Regions from separate parts of the Oryzomicrobium sp. genome, predicted to be linked through region 3. Evidence: predicted binding sites of a transcription regulator. Region 3 holds the regulator's gene; each other region holds the start of a gene.
What was found. The regulator sigma-54, encoded in region 3, starts transcription at its own class of promoters, with help from an activator protein. The targets are predictions, from matches to a motif close to TGGCACGCTTNCTGCTNA.

Region 1 (5,261 bases), on a different contig from region 3:
AGGCCGCCCGGGACCGTTCCCTGGCGGGCATGGCCACCACCCTGACGGCCCTGGTGCTGCGCGGGCGGCGCTACTACACGGTGCACGTCGGCGACAGCCGCATCTACCTGCTGCGCGACGGCCAGTTGATCCGCCTGACCAGCGACCACACCTGGGAACACCCGGAACTGCGCCACGTGCTGTCCCGGGCGGTGGGGCTGGACGCCTTCCTCGCCCCGGATTTCGGCGAGGGCGCCCTCCAGGCCGGCGACCGCTTCCTGCTGCTCACCGACGGCGTATGGGGCATGCTGCCCGACGCCCGGTTGCGGGAGGTGCTGCTGCACCAGCCCGATCCCCAGCAGGCGGCCGCCGGGTTGGCCAGCCTGGCCCTGGCCGCCGGCGGCAGCGACAACGCCAGCGCCGTGGTCCTGGCGGTTCAGTCCCTGCCCAGCGGCCGCCTGCTCGATTCCCTGGAGGCCGAGGCGCGCCTGCCCCTGCCGCCCCGGCTCAAGCCTGGCCAGACCCTGGACGGCCTGCTGGTGGAGGCGGTGCTGCGGGATTCGCGCCTCACCCTCCTGTACCGGGTGCGCGACACCCGCACCGGCCAGCAGCTGGTGATGAAGACCCTGCGCCCGGAACTGGCCGGGGACCACCACGAGGCGGCCCGGCTGGTGGCCGAGGAATGGCGCGGCCGCCGCGTCGTCGCCCCGTTCTTTCCCCAGGTGGTGCCGACAGAGCGGCGCAGCTGCCTGTATTTCCTGATGACCTGGCACGAGGGGGCCTCCCTCCAGGACCACCTGGACGCAGGCCGCCATTTCCCCGCCGCCGAGGTGGTGCAGCACGGCATCCGCCTGCTAAAGGCCCTGGCTGCCCTGCACCGCCTGGAGATCGTCCACCGGGACGTGAAGCCGGCCAACGTCCATCTGGGCCAGGACGGCCGGCTGCGCCTGCTCGACCTGGGCGTGTCGATCAGTTCCGGCGAGGGGGAGGGCGGCAGCGGCGAAGCCGGTCATGCCCAGCGGGAGACCCCGGGCACCCCGTCGTTCATGGCCCCGGAGCTGTTCGATGGCGTTGTCGTCACCCCCGGCCACGACCTGTACGCGGCCGGCGTCACCCTCTACCACCTGCTCACCCGGCGCTACCCCTACGGCGAGATCGAGCCGTTCCAGCATCCCCGCTTCGGCGAGCCGGTTCCCCCGTCGCGCTACCGGCCTGACGTGCCGGCCTGGCTGGAAGGCCTGCTGCTCAAGGCGGTGGCCCGGGAACCGGCGGGGCGCTTCGAGACCGCCGAGGAATTCCTCCTGGCCCTGGAACGGGGGGCGGCCCGGCCCGATGCGGTGCCCCGCCATCGCCCGCGCCCCTGGCTGGCGCGCCACGGCCTGGCCTTTTGGCGCGGCCTGGCGGCGGTTTCCCTGGGCATCAACCTGCTCCTGCTGCTGTGGCTGCTGGGGCGTTGAGCGTCTGACCCGACCGCCGCTCCCCGGTGCCGGCCACCCCCGGGGGGCGTGCACGGTGCTATCCTCGGAACCCTTATGACCACTCCCGCCCTCATCCTCTTCGCCCACGGTGCCCGGGACCCGGAATGGGCCCTGCCTATGCACCGGGTGCGCGACGTCATCCTGGCCCGCTCCCCCGGCACCCGGGTCGAGCTGGCCTTTCTCGAATTCATGGCCCCGGGCCTGGAATCCTGCGTGGATGCCCTGGTGGGCGAGGGCATCCGCCACATCGCCGTGGTGCCCCTGTTCATCGCCCAGGGCGGTCACCTCAAGCGCGACCTGCCCCTGCTGCTCGACGCCCTGCGCGCCCGCCATCCGGGCCTGCGCCTCGACCTGGCGCCGCCGGTGGGCGAAGCCCCCGCCGTGGTGGCGGCCATGGCCGGCCATGCCCTGGCGCAACTGGACGCCATCCCGGGCATCGTTTCGGCGGCCTGATCATCCCGTTCCGCCGCCCGCGGCACCTGCCGGCCTGGCGCCACCCCGCAGCCGTGCCAAGGCCGGGCGTGGGGACTGGGCGCGGCACCGTATTGGTGCGCGGATTATTCGAGAACGGCCCTGGGGATTTGCCAACGCCTTGATTTAAAAGAAACGGGTTTCTGGCCCGGGTCTTGCTGAATGCTTGGCGAACCACCCGTCGGCCCAGGCCGGCGGGTCTCGACTCCCGAGTCCTGAATTTCCGCTTCCGATCCCGTGCCGCGTTTTTCTCGCCCATGAAGCCCCTTTCTCCTCCTGCCGCTACGGCTGCCCTGCGGGTGCTGGTGATCGACGAGTCGCAGCGTCGCGGCGCCGAGCTGTGCGCCGGCCTGGCCATGGCCGGCTGCCAGGTGGCGGCGGTGCTGGCTGGGGCCGAGGACTTGGCGCGCCAGGTGGAGGCCCTCAAGCCCGACATGATCCTGATCGGCACCGACAACCCGTCCCGGGACACCCTGGAGCACCTGGCGGCCATGAACCGGGACATGCCCCGGCCGGTGGTGATCTTCGCCGACGAGGGTGACCAGGACTGCATCCGCGATGCCATGAAGGCCGGCGTCGCCGCCTACGTGGTGGACGGCCTGGAGCCGGCCCGGGTCAAGCCGGTGATGGACGTGGCCCTGGCCCGCTTCGAGGCCGAACAGGCCCTCAAGCGGGAGCTGGTGCTAACCCAGAAGAAATTGTCCGAGCGGCGCCTGGTGGAAAAGGCCAAGGGGCTGCTCATGAAGCTCAAGGGCCTCGACGAAGACGAGGCCTACAAGCTGCTCCGCAAGCTGGCCATGGATCGGGGCCAGCCTATCGGGACAGTGGCGCAGAACGTGCTGGAAACGGCGCGGTTGTTGTTGTGACGCGATCTTCGCGTAGTGATCTCCTCCGTTTCACCTTGAACGGGCTCCTGCGGGAGCCCGCTTTTTTTGCCCGGCTTTGTCCGGCCGGGGCGGGGGGCGTTGCCCCGTGAGCTGGGAACGGGCCGGAATTGCCTCCCCGTTTTTGTGCATGGCGGCAGGTGACGGTCAGGAAAAGGCACGGTTCGGGTGCCGGAGCCGTTTTTCCAGGAGAGCCGCCGGAGGTTTGTAAACCATTGGTAAACAACGGGTTGCGGGTTTTTTTGGCGAGTGGCACGGCGGTTGCTAAATAACGATCGACCGTGCCAAGGGCGGCGCGGTCGAGTGGCTTGGACAACGGCGTCCATCCCGGCGGAACACCTCCTCCTGCCGGGGTGTGACGCCGTCTTTTTTTACCCGGACGCCTGTTTTTCCATCTGCCAGGGAGCCGCACATGAACCGCTTGAATCGCTTTCCCGCTGCCGACGCCGCCGACGCTGCCATGCCGGCCGCCATCAATGCCGAACGCCGTTCCTTCCTCACCGCCGGGCTGCGCCTGTCCGCCGGCGCCGGCGTGCTGGGGATGGGGGTGAGCGCCGGGGTGGGCAGCCTGGTGCCGGGCGAGGCCCGGGCCGCCGGGCCGGCTCCCGGCACGGCCAACGCACCGGAGAAGAAGGAGGTGCGCATCGGCTTCATTCCCCTTACCGACTGCGCCTCGGTGGTGATGGCGGCGGTGAACAAGTTCGACGAGAAGTACGGCATCAAGATCATCCCGAGCAAGGAGGCCTCCTGGGCCGCCGTGCGCGACAAGCTGGTCAACGGCGAGCTGGACGCCGCCCACGTCCTCTACGGCCTGGTCTATGGCGTGCAGATGGGCGTCGGCGGGCCGAAGAAGGACATGGCGGTGCTGATGGGCCTCAACCAGAACGGCCAGGCCATCACCCTGGCCAACAAGCTGCGCGACCTGGGCGTCACCGACGGGGCCAGCCTGAAAAAGCTGATCGCCAGCAAGCCCGGGGCCGGTGCCGAACTGACCTTCGCCCAGACCTTTCCCACCGGCACCCACGCCATGTGGCTGTACTACTGGCTGGCGGCCCACGACATCAACCCGTTGAAGGACGTGAAGACCATCACCGTGCCGCCGCCGCAGATGGTGGCCAACATGCGGGTGGGCAACATGGACGGCTTCTGTGTCGGCGAGCCGTGGAACAACCGGGCGATCATGGACAAGATCGGCTTTACCGCCGTGACCACCCAGGAGGTGTGGGTGGATCACCCGGAGAAGGTACTGGGCACCACCGCCGACTTCGCCAGCAAGCACCCCAACACCAGCCGGGCGATGATCGCCGCCATTCTCGACGCCAGCCGCTGGATCGACGGGTCGCTCGCCAACCGGCGTGCCACCGCCGAGACCATCGCCCAGAAGTCCTACGTGAACACCGACCCCGAGGTGATCCTGGAACGGATGCTGGGCCGCTACAGCAACGGTCTGGGCAAGAGCTGGGACGACAAGAACCACATGAAATTCTTCAACGACGGGACGGTGAACTTCCCTTACCTGTCCGACGGCATGTGGTTCCTCACCCAGCACAAGCGCTGGGGCCTGCTCAAGGAACACCCGGACTACTTGGCGGTGGCCAGGAAGGTGAATCGCATCGACCTCTACACCCAGGGCGCCCAGGCCGCCGGCGTGGCCCTGCCCAAGAGCGAGATGCGCACCTCGAAGCTGATCGACGGGGTGGTCTGGGACGGCAAGGACCCGAAGAAGTACGCCGACGGCTTCAAGGTCCACGCCTGACCGCGATGGGCTGCCCCGTGCGGGGCGGGCAGGACGACGCGAGCTGCCCGCCCCGCCCCGCGCTGCACCACCGAATTGATTGCATGAGAAGGAGTCCGCCATGACCACCTACAGCGCCACCGCCGACGCCCTGCCCCTGGGCGATCCGGCCGCCGCCGCCACGCCGACGGCCACCTCATCTGCCCTGGAAGCGAGGCTGGACGCCAATCTTCAGGCATCCCCATTGGAGAACCGCATGGAATATAGTGATCCGGCCACACCCTCTGAAACCCCGCGCCCCGCCTTGCTTTCCGGCAAGAGGGGGAAGGAGGGCCAAGGGAGCGACGCCCTTCTGCGCCTGGTCAAGGCGGTGCTGCCGCCCCTGCTCGGCCTGGCCGCCTTCGTCGCCATCTGGTACGTCGCCACCCTCTCGGGCGGCAGCGGCATCCCCGGGCCGGTGGCCACCTGGCAGGAGGCGGTCAAGCTGTTTGGCGACCCCTTCTACCGCAACACCCCCAACGACCAGGGCATCGGCTGGAACGTGCTGGCCTCGCTGCAACGGGTCGGCATCGGCTTCGGCATCGCCGCGGCGGTGGGCATTCCCCTCGGCTTTCTCATTGGCCGCTTCGATTTCCTGGCGCGCATGCTCTCGCCCATCATCAGCCTGCTGCGCCCGGTGTCGCCGCTCGCCTGGTTGCCCATCGGCCTCTTGGT
Region 2 (5,261 bases), on a different contig from region 3:
GATGGCGGCCCGGTTCGACCGCAGTGCTTGCCTTCCGGAACCTCGCCCATGACCGACCTTTCCGTTGCCCACAAGCTCGTCCCCTACAAGCCCCGCCACAAGGTGCGCTTCGTCACCGCCGCCGCCCTGTTCGACGGCCACGACGCCTCGATCAACATCATGCGCCGCATCCTGCAATCCACCGGCGCCGAGGTGATCCACCTGGGGCACAACCGGTCCGTGGGCGACATCGTCAACGCGGCGCTGCAGGAAGACGTGCAGGGCATCGCCATCACCTCCTACCAGGGCGGCCATGTCGAGTACTTCAAGTACATGATCGACCTGCTGCGCCAGCACGGCGGCGAGAACATCAAGGTGTTCGGCGGCGGCGGCGGGGTGATCGTGCCCTCCGAGATTTCCGAGCTGCACGACTACGGCGTGACCCGCATCTACTCCCCCGGCGACGGCCAGTCCCTGGGTTTGCAGGGCATGATCAACGAGGTGGTGGAAACCTCCGACTACGACCTGACCGCCGCCGCGCCCCAGGGCGTCGAGGCCGTGCTGGCCGGGCTGCGCTCCGGCGACCGGCGCACCCTGGCCAAGGTCATCACCGCCCTGGAGAACGGCGCCTACGGCGAGGATGTGAAGGCCGCCCTGCGCGAGGCTGCCGCCCAGACCGCCACGCCGACCCTGGGTATCACCGGCACCGGCGGCGCCGGTAAATCGTCGCTCACCGACGAGCTGGTGCGCCGCTTCCGCCTCGACCAGGACGACCAGCTCAAGCTCGGCATCGTCTCCATCGACCCGTCGCGCAAGCGCACCGGCGGCGCCCTGCTGGGCGACCGCATCCGCATGAACGCCATCGAGGGGGCCAACATCTACATGCGCTCCCTGGCCACCCGGGACACCGGCAGCGAGATTTCCGCCGCCCTGCCCGAGGTGATCGCCGCCTGCAAGGTGTCCGGCTTCGACCTGCTCATCGTCGAGACCTCCGGCATCGGCCAGGGCGACGCCGCCATCGTCCCCCACGTGGACGCCTCCCTGTACGTGATGACCCCCGAGTTCGGCGCCGCCAGCCAGCTGGAGAAGATCGACATGCTCGACTTCGCCGACTTCGTGGCCATCAACAAGTTCGACCGCAAGGGTGCCGAGGATGCCCTGCGCGACGTGCGCAAGCAGTACCAGCGCAACCGGGAGCGCTTCGCCGAGCCCACCGACGCCATGCCCGTGTTCGGCACCATGGCCGCCCACTTCAACGACGACGGCGTCACCGCCCTGTACCAGGCTCTCATCGAGCGCCTGGCCGAGTTGGGGCTGACCCTTCAGCCGGGCAAACTGCCCAAGGTGGCGGCCAAGCAGTCCTCCTACCAGCAGGCCATCGTGCCGCCCAAGCGGGTGCGCTACCTGGCCGAGATCGCCGAGACCCTGCGCGGCTACCACGCCCACACCGACGAGCAGGTCAAGCTGGCCCGGGAACGCCAGTCCCTGCGCATCTCCCGCGATCTGCTCAAGGGCTGTGACAAGCCGGTGGCCGACGTGGACGAGGTGCTGACCTGGAAGGACGGCCAGCTCGATCCCAAGGCCAAGAAGCTGCTGGAGCAGTGGCCCGAGATGCAACAGGCCTATTCCGGCGACGAGTACGTGGTGAAGATCCGCGACAAGGAAATCCGCACCAAGCTGGTCTCCGAATCCCTCTCCGGCACCAAGATCAAGAAGGTGGTGCTGCCCAAGTTCGGCGACGACGGCGAGGTGCTGCGCTTCCTGATGCGCGAGAACGTGCCCGGCTCCTTCCCCTACACCGCCGGCGTGTTCGCCTTCAAGCGCGAGGGCGAGGACCCGACCCGCATGTTCGCCGGCGAGGGCGACGCCTTCCGCACCAACCGCCGCTTCAAGAAGGTGTCCGAGGGCATGCCGGCCCACCGCCTGTCGACGGCCTTCGACTCGGTCACCCTGTACGGCTGCGACCCGGACGAGCGCCCCGACATCTACGGCAAGATCGGCAACTCCGGCGTGTCCATCGCCACCCTGGACGACATGAAGGTGCTCTACGACGGCTTCGACCTGTGCGCCCCGTCCACCTCGGTGTCGATGACTATCAACGGCCCGGCGCCGATCATCCTGGCGATGTTCTTCAACACCGCCATCGCCCAGCAGATCGACAAGTTCAAGGCCGACAACGGCCGCGCGCCCACCGAGGACGAGGCCGAGAAGATCCGCGAGTGGGTGCTGTCCACCGTGCGCGGCACCGTGCAGGCCGACATCCTCAAGGAAGACCAGGGCCAGAACACCTGCATCTTCTCCACCGAGTTCGCCCTGAAGATGATGGGCGACATCCAGGAGTTCTTCGTGCACAACAAGGTGCAGAACTTCTACTCGGTGTCGATCTCCGGCTACCACATCGCCGAGGCGGGCGCGAACCCCATCTCCCAGCTGGCCTTCACCCTGGCCAACGGCTTCACCTACGTGGAGAGCTACCTGGCCCGGGGCATGCACATCGACGACTTCGCCCCCAACCTGTCCTTCTTCTTCAGTAACGGCATGGACCCGGAATACTCGGTGATCGGCCGGGTGGCCCGGCGCATCTGGGCCGTGGCGATGAAGAACAAGTACGGCGCCAACGAGCGTAGCCAGAAGCTCAAGTACCACATCCAGACCTCGGGCCGGTCGCTCCACGCTCAGGAGATGGATTTCAACGACATCCGCACCACGTTGCAGGCCCTGATTGCCATCTACGACAACTGCAACTCCCTGCACACCAACGCCTACGACGAGGCCATCACCACCCCGACCGAGGAGTCGGTGCGCCGCGCCATGGCCATCCAGCTCATCATCAACCGGGAATGGGGCGTGGCGAAGAACGAGAACCCCAACCAGGGCGCCTTCATCATGGACGAGCTGACCGACCTGGTGGAAGAGGCGGTGCTCAAGGAGTTCGAGGCCATCGCCGCCCGCGGCGGGGTGCTCGGCGCCATGGAAACCGGCTACCAGCGCGGCAAGATCCAGGAGGAGTCGCTGCACTACGAGCACAAGAAGCACGATGGCTCGCTGCCCCTCATCGGCGTGAACACCTTCCTCAATCCCAAGGGCAGCGCCCAGGTGGAGATCGAGCTGGCCCGTTCCACCGAGGAGGAAAAGCAGTCCCAGATCCAGCGCCTGCGCGATTTCCAGTCCCGCCACCAGGCCCAATCCGGCCCCATGCTGGAACGTCTGCAACAGACGGCCATCGCCAACGGCAACCTGTTCGAGGTGTTGGTGGATGCGGTCCAGGTCTGTTCCCTGGGGCAGATCACCACCGCCCTCTACGACGTGGGCGGCCAGTACCGGCGCAACATGTGACCCGAAGGTCGCATCCGACCGATTAGTTGTGTCCCTCGGTAGTTATTCGGCCACGGCGGCGTCAGCCCCCGTGGCCGTTTCTTTTTTGTTCTGGATGGGGGCGGCGCCCGGGCGGTCGTGAGCGTTCTGTCTGTCGCTCTGGCCCGACAGGAAAATCCGCGAAAAAACAGCAACTAGGCCGGATGCATGGATTCGGCGTCGGGCTGGCCCGACACTATTTGTGCCTATCGTCGGCGATCGGGTGGCAATCGTGAGGTGAACCGCTGTAAACGCGGGGCTTGGCGTGAAGTGGCACGCTGCTTGCCATAGGTCGGGATGGCGTTGCGGCGGCTGCCGCGACGGTTCGACTTTGCCACTCCACCTTAAGGACCTTCCATGCTCAACAAGCAAAGCTTCTTCGGCAAACGCGAGGAAACCGCCCCCCTGCGCAACGACGCCCTGGCCCCCCGGGACACCCGCCTGTCCGGCGCCTCTGGCGCTGCGGTGGTGGCGCCGGCCGGCCTGCCGCCCCTCGGCACTCCCGGGCGGGCTCCCGCCGGGCCGGCCACCGCCAGCAGCCCGCTGAATGCGCCCGATGCGGGCAAGTCCGCCGCCAAGCCGGGGCTGACCGACGCAGTGGGCGGCAACCGCCTGATCGTCGGCCCCGACGTGAAGCTGAAGGGGGCGGAAATCCTCGACTGCGACACCCTGGTGGTGGAAGGCCGGGTCGAGGCCACCATGGACAGCCGGGTCATGCACATCGCCGAAAAGGGGGTGTTCAGCGGCAAGGTGAGCATCGACGTGGCCGAGGTGTACGGCACCTTCGAGGGCGAACTGACCGCCCGCCAGCAACTGGTGATCCATGAAACCGGCCGGGTCAGCGGCACCATCCGCTACGGCAAGATTCTCATCGACGAGGGCGGCGAGCTGTCCGGCGACATCAAGTCCCTAGACGCCGACACCCCGGTACTGACCCGGGCCGCTTCCGCCGGTGCGTCCGTTTCGAGCCTTTCGCCGTCCGCTCCGGCCGCAGGTTCGGCCAAGGCCGGCACGGATGCGTGACGGGCGCCCTGCTGCTCCCGCCCGGGCCGGGGTCAGTGCAGGGTCTGGCCTGCGGCGCCGGTCTCCCCGGCGGCGCCGCGGCTGGCCTCCTGCCAGCCCAGCACGGCTTGGGTGGCCTGGGCCATGATCTGCTCCCACTGGGGTTTCGGCAGTTCCCGGCTGAGCGCGCCGAACAGCGCCTGGGTGGTTTCTTGGCCCAGGCCGTCGCTGGCCAGCCGATGGGCCAGGCAGCGGATCTGGATGTGGGCCAGGGCATCGGCCACCAGCCGCCAGCCCACTTCCGGCATGGTCCGGGTCAGGGCTGCCATCATGCCGCCCAGTTGGCTGAGGATGGCGAATGCCTCGTCCCGCTCTTCGCTGGCGATCATGGCGTGCCAGATGGCCAGGTGCAGGTCGCGGCGCAGCCCGACCTTGAAGTCGATGGCATCGCCCTCGTTGTCCTGAAGGGCGCTGAAGGCGGCCTGGCAGCGGCCCTCGCCGGCCGGGTCCAGGGCGTCGCGCAGCAGCCCCACCAGCTCGCTCAGCCCGGCCATGGCCGAGGGGCCGAAGATCTGGGCGTAGGCCAGGCCCCACTGGTCCAGGCCGGCCAGCAGCATGGCGCGGCGCAGGATGCCGGCCTCCCCGTCACGGCCGCCCTCGGCGGCGGCGATCCATTCCTCGGCACGGGCGGCGATTTCCCGGGCGCCGGCGCGCCACTCCGCCTCGTTGCCTTCCAGGGACAGGCGGAACAGGCGGGCGAAAGCATCCTGGACGAGGCGAGCGGCGTAGGTTTGCAGCTCCCGGGAGGCCAGGGGGGCGAAGGTGTCGGCGGGCAGGGTCATGGCGCAATCACAAAAGACGGGCGGCACCCACGGCGCCGCGAGGGCAGGATTGTGCCCAATGCGCCGAGGGAGGGCAAAGGGCGG
Region 3 (5,261 bases):
CATCCGTTCCTGCTGGGGCGTGGGCTTCTTCTCGTCGGCGGCCAGGGCGGAGCCGGCGGCGAGGGTGGCAAAGGTCAGGGCGACAGCGGCGGCTAGGGTCTTCATGGCACTTCCTCCAGAGGGGATGATGACGGCGAACTAGCTTACAGGTCTTCGTCCAACAATTCACGCTGCTGGCGCTGGATGAATTCTTCCATGCTGTCGATGCCGCGCAGCTGCAGGATGGTGTTGCGCACCGCCGCCTCAAGCAGCACCGCCAGGTTGCGCCCGGCAGCCACGGGAATGATGACCTTGCGTACCGGTACGCCCAGGATGTCCTGGGTCTGGGCGTCCAGCGGCAGGCGCGGGCTTTCCACCCCGGCCACCGGCTTTTGCAGGTGCACGATCAGCTTGAGCTTCATCTTCCGCCGCGAGGCGGTCTCGCCGAAGATGGTGCGGATGTTGAGCAGCCCCAGGCCGCGCACTTCCAGGTAATCCTTGAGCATGCCCGGGCAGCGGCCCTCGATGGTGGTGGGGGCGATGCGCGCCAGCTCCACCACGTCGTCGGCCACCAGGCCGTGGCCCCGGGAGATCAGTTCCAGGGCCAGTTCGCTCTTGCCGGCGCCGGAGTCGCCGGTGATCAGCACACCCATGCCGAGCACGTCCATGAACACGCCGTGCACCGCCACCGTGTCGGCCAGGCGGCGCGACAGGTAGATGCGCAGCAGGTCGATCACCGCCGAGCAGGGCTTGGGAGTGGCGAACAGGGGAGTGCCGGTGGCCTCGCAGGCTTCCTGGATGGTGGGCAGGACTTCCAGGCCGTCGGCGATGATGATCGCCGGCGGGTGGGCGGCGATCAGGTCGTCCACCTGCTGCTTGAGGCGCTGGGGAGCGACCCGCAGGGACCATTCCCGCTCGGCCACGCCGAACACCTGGAGGCGCTCGGGGTGGATCAGGTTGAGGTGGCCGACCACGTCGGCCCCGTAGTTGCCCCGCTCCTTGAGTTCCAGATGACGTTTGGCGCCGTTGGCGGCGACCCAGGTCAGGTCGAGCTTGTCGCGGTGGTCCTCAAACAGCTGCGCGATGCTGATCTGGCGCATGGGGTGCCCCGTGGATGAAGAGGTCGCGCAGGATGGTGGCGTCGCCGCCGCTGGCGAGCTGTTCGCGGAAGCCGCGATCGGAGAAGCGCTGGGCCAGTTCGGACAGGATTTGCAGGTGCTGCTCGGTGGCCTGTTCCGGCACCAGGAGCACGAACACCAGGCTCACCGGCTTGCCGTCGGGAGCGTCGAAAGGCACCGGCGCGGCCAGGCGCAGGAAGGCGCCGACGGCTTCCTTGAGACCCTTGATGCGGCCGTGGGGAATGGCGACGCCCTGACCCAGCCCGGTGGAACCGAGCTTTTCCCGGGCGAACAAGCTGTCGAAGACCGTGGCGCGGGCAATGCCGTTGCGGTTTTCGAAGAGAATGCCGGCCTGTTCGAAGACCCGCTTCTTGCTGGTCGCTTCCAGGTCTAGGACGACGTTTTCGAGAGGAAGGAGTTTGGCGATGAGCTCCATCGGACGATCCACGGAGACGTTGAACGGGCCAGCCTTGAATGCACGGTGCCACCGGTGTGGCGATGGGATTCGGAGCGGGCCGGGAGGAAATCGGGCCGGGGTCTCGGAGACTAAGGGCGAAACGTGGCCGGGAGGATACAGGATTTCCGGTCGTTGCGCTGACGGGGGCTGCGCCCCGGGCAGCGAGGGTCGAGGGGCCCGTGAGGGGAACAGTCGGCGGGCCCCCGCGGGGCCCGGCCGATCCGTTGGTTAGATCACTCGGCGACGGGGATGTTCTTCTCGTCCCGGTGGTGATCCTGGATTTTTTGCTTGTGCTTGATGACTTGGCGGTCCAGCTTGTCGATCAGGCTGTCGATGGCGGCGTACAGGTCGGAATCCTCGCTCTCGACGAAGATGTCCTTGCCGCGCACGTGGACGGTCACTTCGGCCTTTTGCTTCAGCTTCTCGACCGAGAGAATCACGCTTACGTCGATCACGTTGTCGAAGTGACGGATGACGCGGTCCAGTTTGCCGGTCACGTATTCACGGATCGCCGGAGTGACTTCCAGGTGATGCCCACTGATCTGCAGATTCATGGTTCTACTCCTTTAGAGGGACTTGCGGAGATTGGCAGCTGGAATGCCCATCCCCTCCCGGTATTTTGCTATCGTCCGGCGGGCGACGACAATGCCCTGCTGGCCGAGGATGTCAGCAATCTGGTTGTCCGAGAGAGGCTTCTTGGCGTTTTCCGAGCCCACCAGCTGCTTGATGAGGGCGCGGATGGCGGTGGCCGAACAGGCTCCGCCGGTATCGGTGGCCACGTGGCTGCCGAAAAAATACTTCAGTTCGAAGATACCCCGGGGTGAGGCCATGTACTTCTGGGTGGTCACCCGGGACACGGTGGATTCGTGCAGGTCGAGGATGTCGGCGATCTCGCGCAGCACCAGGGGGCGCATCGCCACCTCGCCGTGGTCGAAGAAGGCGCGCTGCCGGTCCACGATGGCCTGGGAGACGCGCAGGATGGTGTCAAAGCGCTGCTGCACGTTCTTGATCAGCCAGCGGGCCTCCTGCAACTGGCCGGACATGCCGCCGCTCTCGCCGCGGGTGCGGTGCTTTTGCAGCAGGTCGGCGTAGAGCCGGTTGACCCGCAGGCGAGGGAAGGCGTCTGGGTTGATGCTCGCTACCCACTGATTGCGCACCTTGCGCACGATCACGTCGGGGATGATGTAGCGGGTTTCCAGGGGCGCGTAGCGGGCTCCCGGGCGCGGGTCCAGGCCCATGATCATGGCCTGCACCGCCTTCAGCGTCTCGTCGTCGCAGCCGAGCTGGCGCTTGAGCCGGGTGAAGTCCCGGTTGGCGAGCAGGTCCAGGTGCTTTTCCGCCAGGGTCAGCGCCAGGTTGCGCACCGGGCCGGCGGGGCGGGCGCGCAGTTGCAGGGCCAGGCATTCCTGGGGACTGCGCGCGCCCACGCCGGTGGGGTCCAGGTTCTGCACGTGCTTGAGGGCGATCTCCAGTTCTTCCGGCTCGACCTCCAGCTCGTGGGGCAGGGCTTCGCCCAGTTCGTCCAGGGACTGGTCCAGGTAGCCGTCGTCGTCCAGGGCTTCGACGATGAAGCTGGCCAGGCTGCGGTCCCGGTCCGACAGGGAGGTCAGGCCCAACTGCCAGTTTAGGTGGTCCTTCAGACTGGTGACGGCGGCCTGGATGTCCTGGCCGTCGCCCTCGTCGTCCCCGTCGTTGTCGCGGCTGCCGCTGGGAAAGCTGCCCTCGGCGAACCAGCCGTCGTCCACGCCGGCGTCGCCACCCTCGGCGGTGTAGTCGCTGCCTTCACCGGATTCACTGGACTCGCCGTTCTCCCCGGATTCGCCCCGTTCCGCCTGGGCGTTGCCGTCGGCCGCCTGCTCGCCGCTGCTCAAGGCGTCGGCAAAGCCCGGCTCGGCGGGGCGGGCGGCGGGTTCGAAATCGTCCTCCCGCTCCAGCAGGGGGTTTTCCAGCAGGTATTGCTCGATTTCCTGGTTGAGCTCGAGGGTCGACAGCTGCAGCAGCTTGATCGACTGCTGCAACTGGGGCGTGAGCGCCAGGTGCTGCGAGAGCTTGAGCTGGAGGCTGGGTTTCATCGGCAGCGGCAACCGGCTGCTGCCTCATGGGGCGGCGCGGCGGCGGGGCGGTGGAGCATGGGCATGGAGCGGGTCGCGGTCACAGGCGGAAATGCTCGCCCAGGTAAACCTTGCGCACGTCGTCGTTGTGCACGATCTCGTCCGGGCGACCGGCGGCCAGCACGCGGCCCTCGTTGATGATGTAGGCCCGGTCGCAGATACCCAGGGTTTCGCGCACGTTGTGGTCGGTGATCAGCACGCCGATGCCGCGGGCCTTGAGGAAGCGGATGATCTTCTGGATTTCCAGTACGGCGATCGGGTCCACCCCGGCGAAGGGCTCGTCGAGCAGCACGAAGCGTGGATTGGTGGCCAGGGCCCGGGCGATCTCGACCCGGCGCCGCTCGCCGCCGGACAGGGCCACCGCCAGGGTGCCGCGCAGGTGGCCGATGTGCAGCTCGTCGAGCAGGGATTCGAGGCGGTTCTTCACCTCGTCCTCGGGCAGGTTCTGCAGTTCGAGCACGGCCTGGATGTTCTCGGCCACGTTCAGCTTGCGGAACACCGACGCTTCTTGGGGCAGGTACGAAAGGCCTTGATGGGCACGCTGGTGGATCGGCTGGTGGGTCAGCCGGGCCTCGTCCAGGTAGACCTCGCCGCCGTCGGCGGCCACCAGGCCCACCACCATGTAGAAACAGGTGGTCTTGCCCGCGCCGTTGGGGCCGAGCAGGCCGACCACCTCGCCGCTGGCCACGTCGAACGACACGTCGTGGACCACGGTGCGCTTCTTGTAGCGCTTTTGCAGGTTGTGGGCAGATAGGCGGCTCTGGCTGGCCGGCGCCGGCTGGGCCGGGGCGGTGGAGGTGAGGGTGGCGGCGTTCATGCGGTCATTCGTCATCGAGGCCGCGCACGACGCGGCGGATGATCTCCATGGAAAAACCCCGCTGGGCGAGGAAACGCATCTGTTTGGCCCGTTCCGCCGCATCCGCGGCGGGGGTGCCGAATTTCTTCTGCCAGACCGACTTGGCCCGGGACGACTCGTCGTCGGCCTGGGCCAGGGCGGTGGCGATGGTGGCGTCGTCGACTCCGGCCGTCGCCAGCTCCTGGCGCAGCCGCTGGTTGCCGTAGCGGCCGGCGCGCACCGTCACGCGCATCTCGGCGTAGCGGTCGTCCGAGAGCAGCTTGCGGGCGGCCAGCTCGTCGAGCAGCCGGTCCAGTTCCTCGCGGCTTTCCGCGTGGGGCGCCAGCTTGCGCGCCAGTTCGGACCGGGAATGTTCGCGGCGGGCGAGTAGGGCGACGGCCCGTTCCCGCAGGGAGCGTTCGGTCGGCGCCATGCGCTCCCGGGGCCGGCCTTAGGCCTCGGCCGGGGCCGCCACGCCGGTGGGCAAGGCGACGCCGACGGCGGCGCGGATTTTGGCCTCGATCTCGGCCGCGGTTTCCGGACGCTGGCGCAGGTACTCGCGCACGTTGTCCTTGCCCTGGCCGATCTTCTCGCCGTTGTAGGCATACCAGGCGCCAGACTTCTCGACGATCTTGTGGGCCACGCCCATGTCGATGATCTCGCCTTCCCGGGAGATGCCCTCGCCGTAGAGGATGTCGAAGATGGCCTCGCGGAACGGGGGCGACACCTTGTTCTTCACCACCTTGACCTTGGTTTCGTTG

Region 1: the regulator sigma-54 is predicted to act here: its motif matches at 3,063-3,080, upstream of V7Z98_RS15420 (CmpA/NrtA family ABC transporter substrate-binding protein).
Region 2: the regulator sigma-54 is predicted to act here: its motif matches at 3,605-3,622, upstream of V7Z98_RS09270 (bactofilin family protein).

Annotation. Positions count from the first base shown of each region.
Region 1 covers NZ_DAISLS010000015.1:99,212-104,472, reverse strand. The annotation lists gene V7Z98_RS15435 (bifunctional protein-serine/threonine kinase/phosphatase) at 1-1,436, shown strand, start outside; gene V7Z98_RS15430 (sirohydrochlorin chelatase) at 1,512-1,910, shown strand; gene V7Z98_RS15425 (ANTAR domain-containing response regulator) at 2,186-2,794, shown strand; gene V7Z98_RS15420 (CmpA/NrtA family ABC transporter substrate-binding protein) at 3,354-4,568, shown strand; gene ntrB (nitrate ABC transporter permease) at 4,669-5,261, shown strand, end outside.
Region 2 covers NZ_DAISLS010000008.1:129,107-134,367, reverse strand. The annotation lists gene icmF (fused isobutyryl-CoA mutase/GTPase IcmF) at 49-3,315, shown strand; gene V7Z98_RS09270 (bactofilin family protein) at 3,691-4,356, shown strand; gene V7Z98_RS09265 (hypothetical protein) at 4,389-5,177, opposite strand.
Region 3 covers NZ_DAISLS010000004.1:16,487-21,747, reverse strand. The annotation lists gene V7Z98_RS04355 (PsiF family protein) at 1-105, opposite strand, end outside; gene hprK (HPr(Ser) kinase/phosphatase) at 144-1,079, opposite strand; gene ptsN (PTS IIA-like nitrogen regulatory protein PtsN) at 1,048-1,533, opposite strand; gene hpf (ribosome hibernation-promoting factor, HPF/YfiA family) at 1,788-2,108, opposite strand; gene V7Z98_RS04335 (RNA polymerase factor sigma-54) at 2,121-3,626, opposite strand; gene lptB (LPS export ABC transporter ATP-binding protein) at 3,706-4,482, opposite strand; gene recX (recombination regulator RecX) at 4,487-4,933, opposite strand; gene recA (recombinase RecA) at 4,952-5,261, opposite strand, start outside.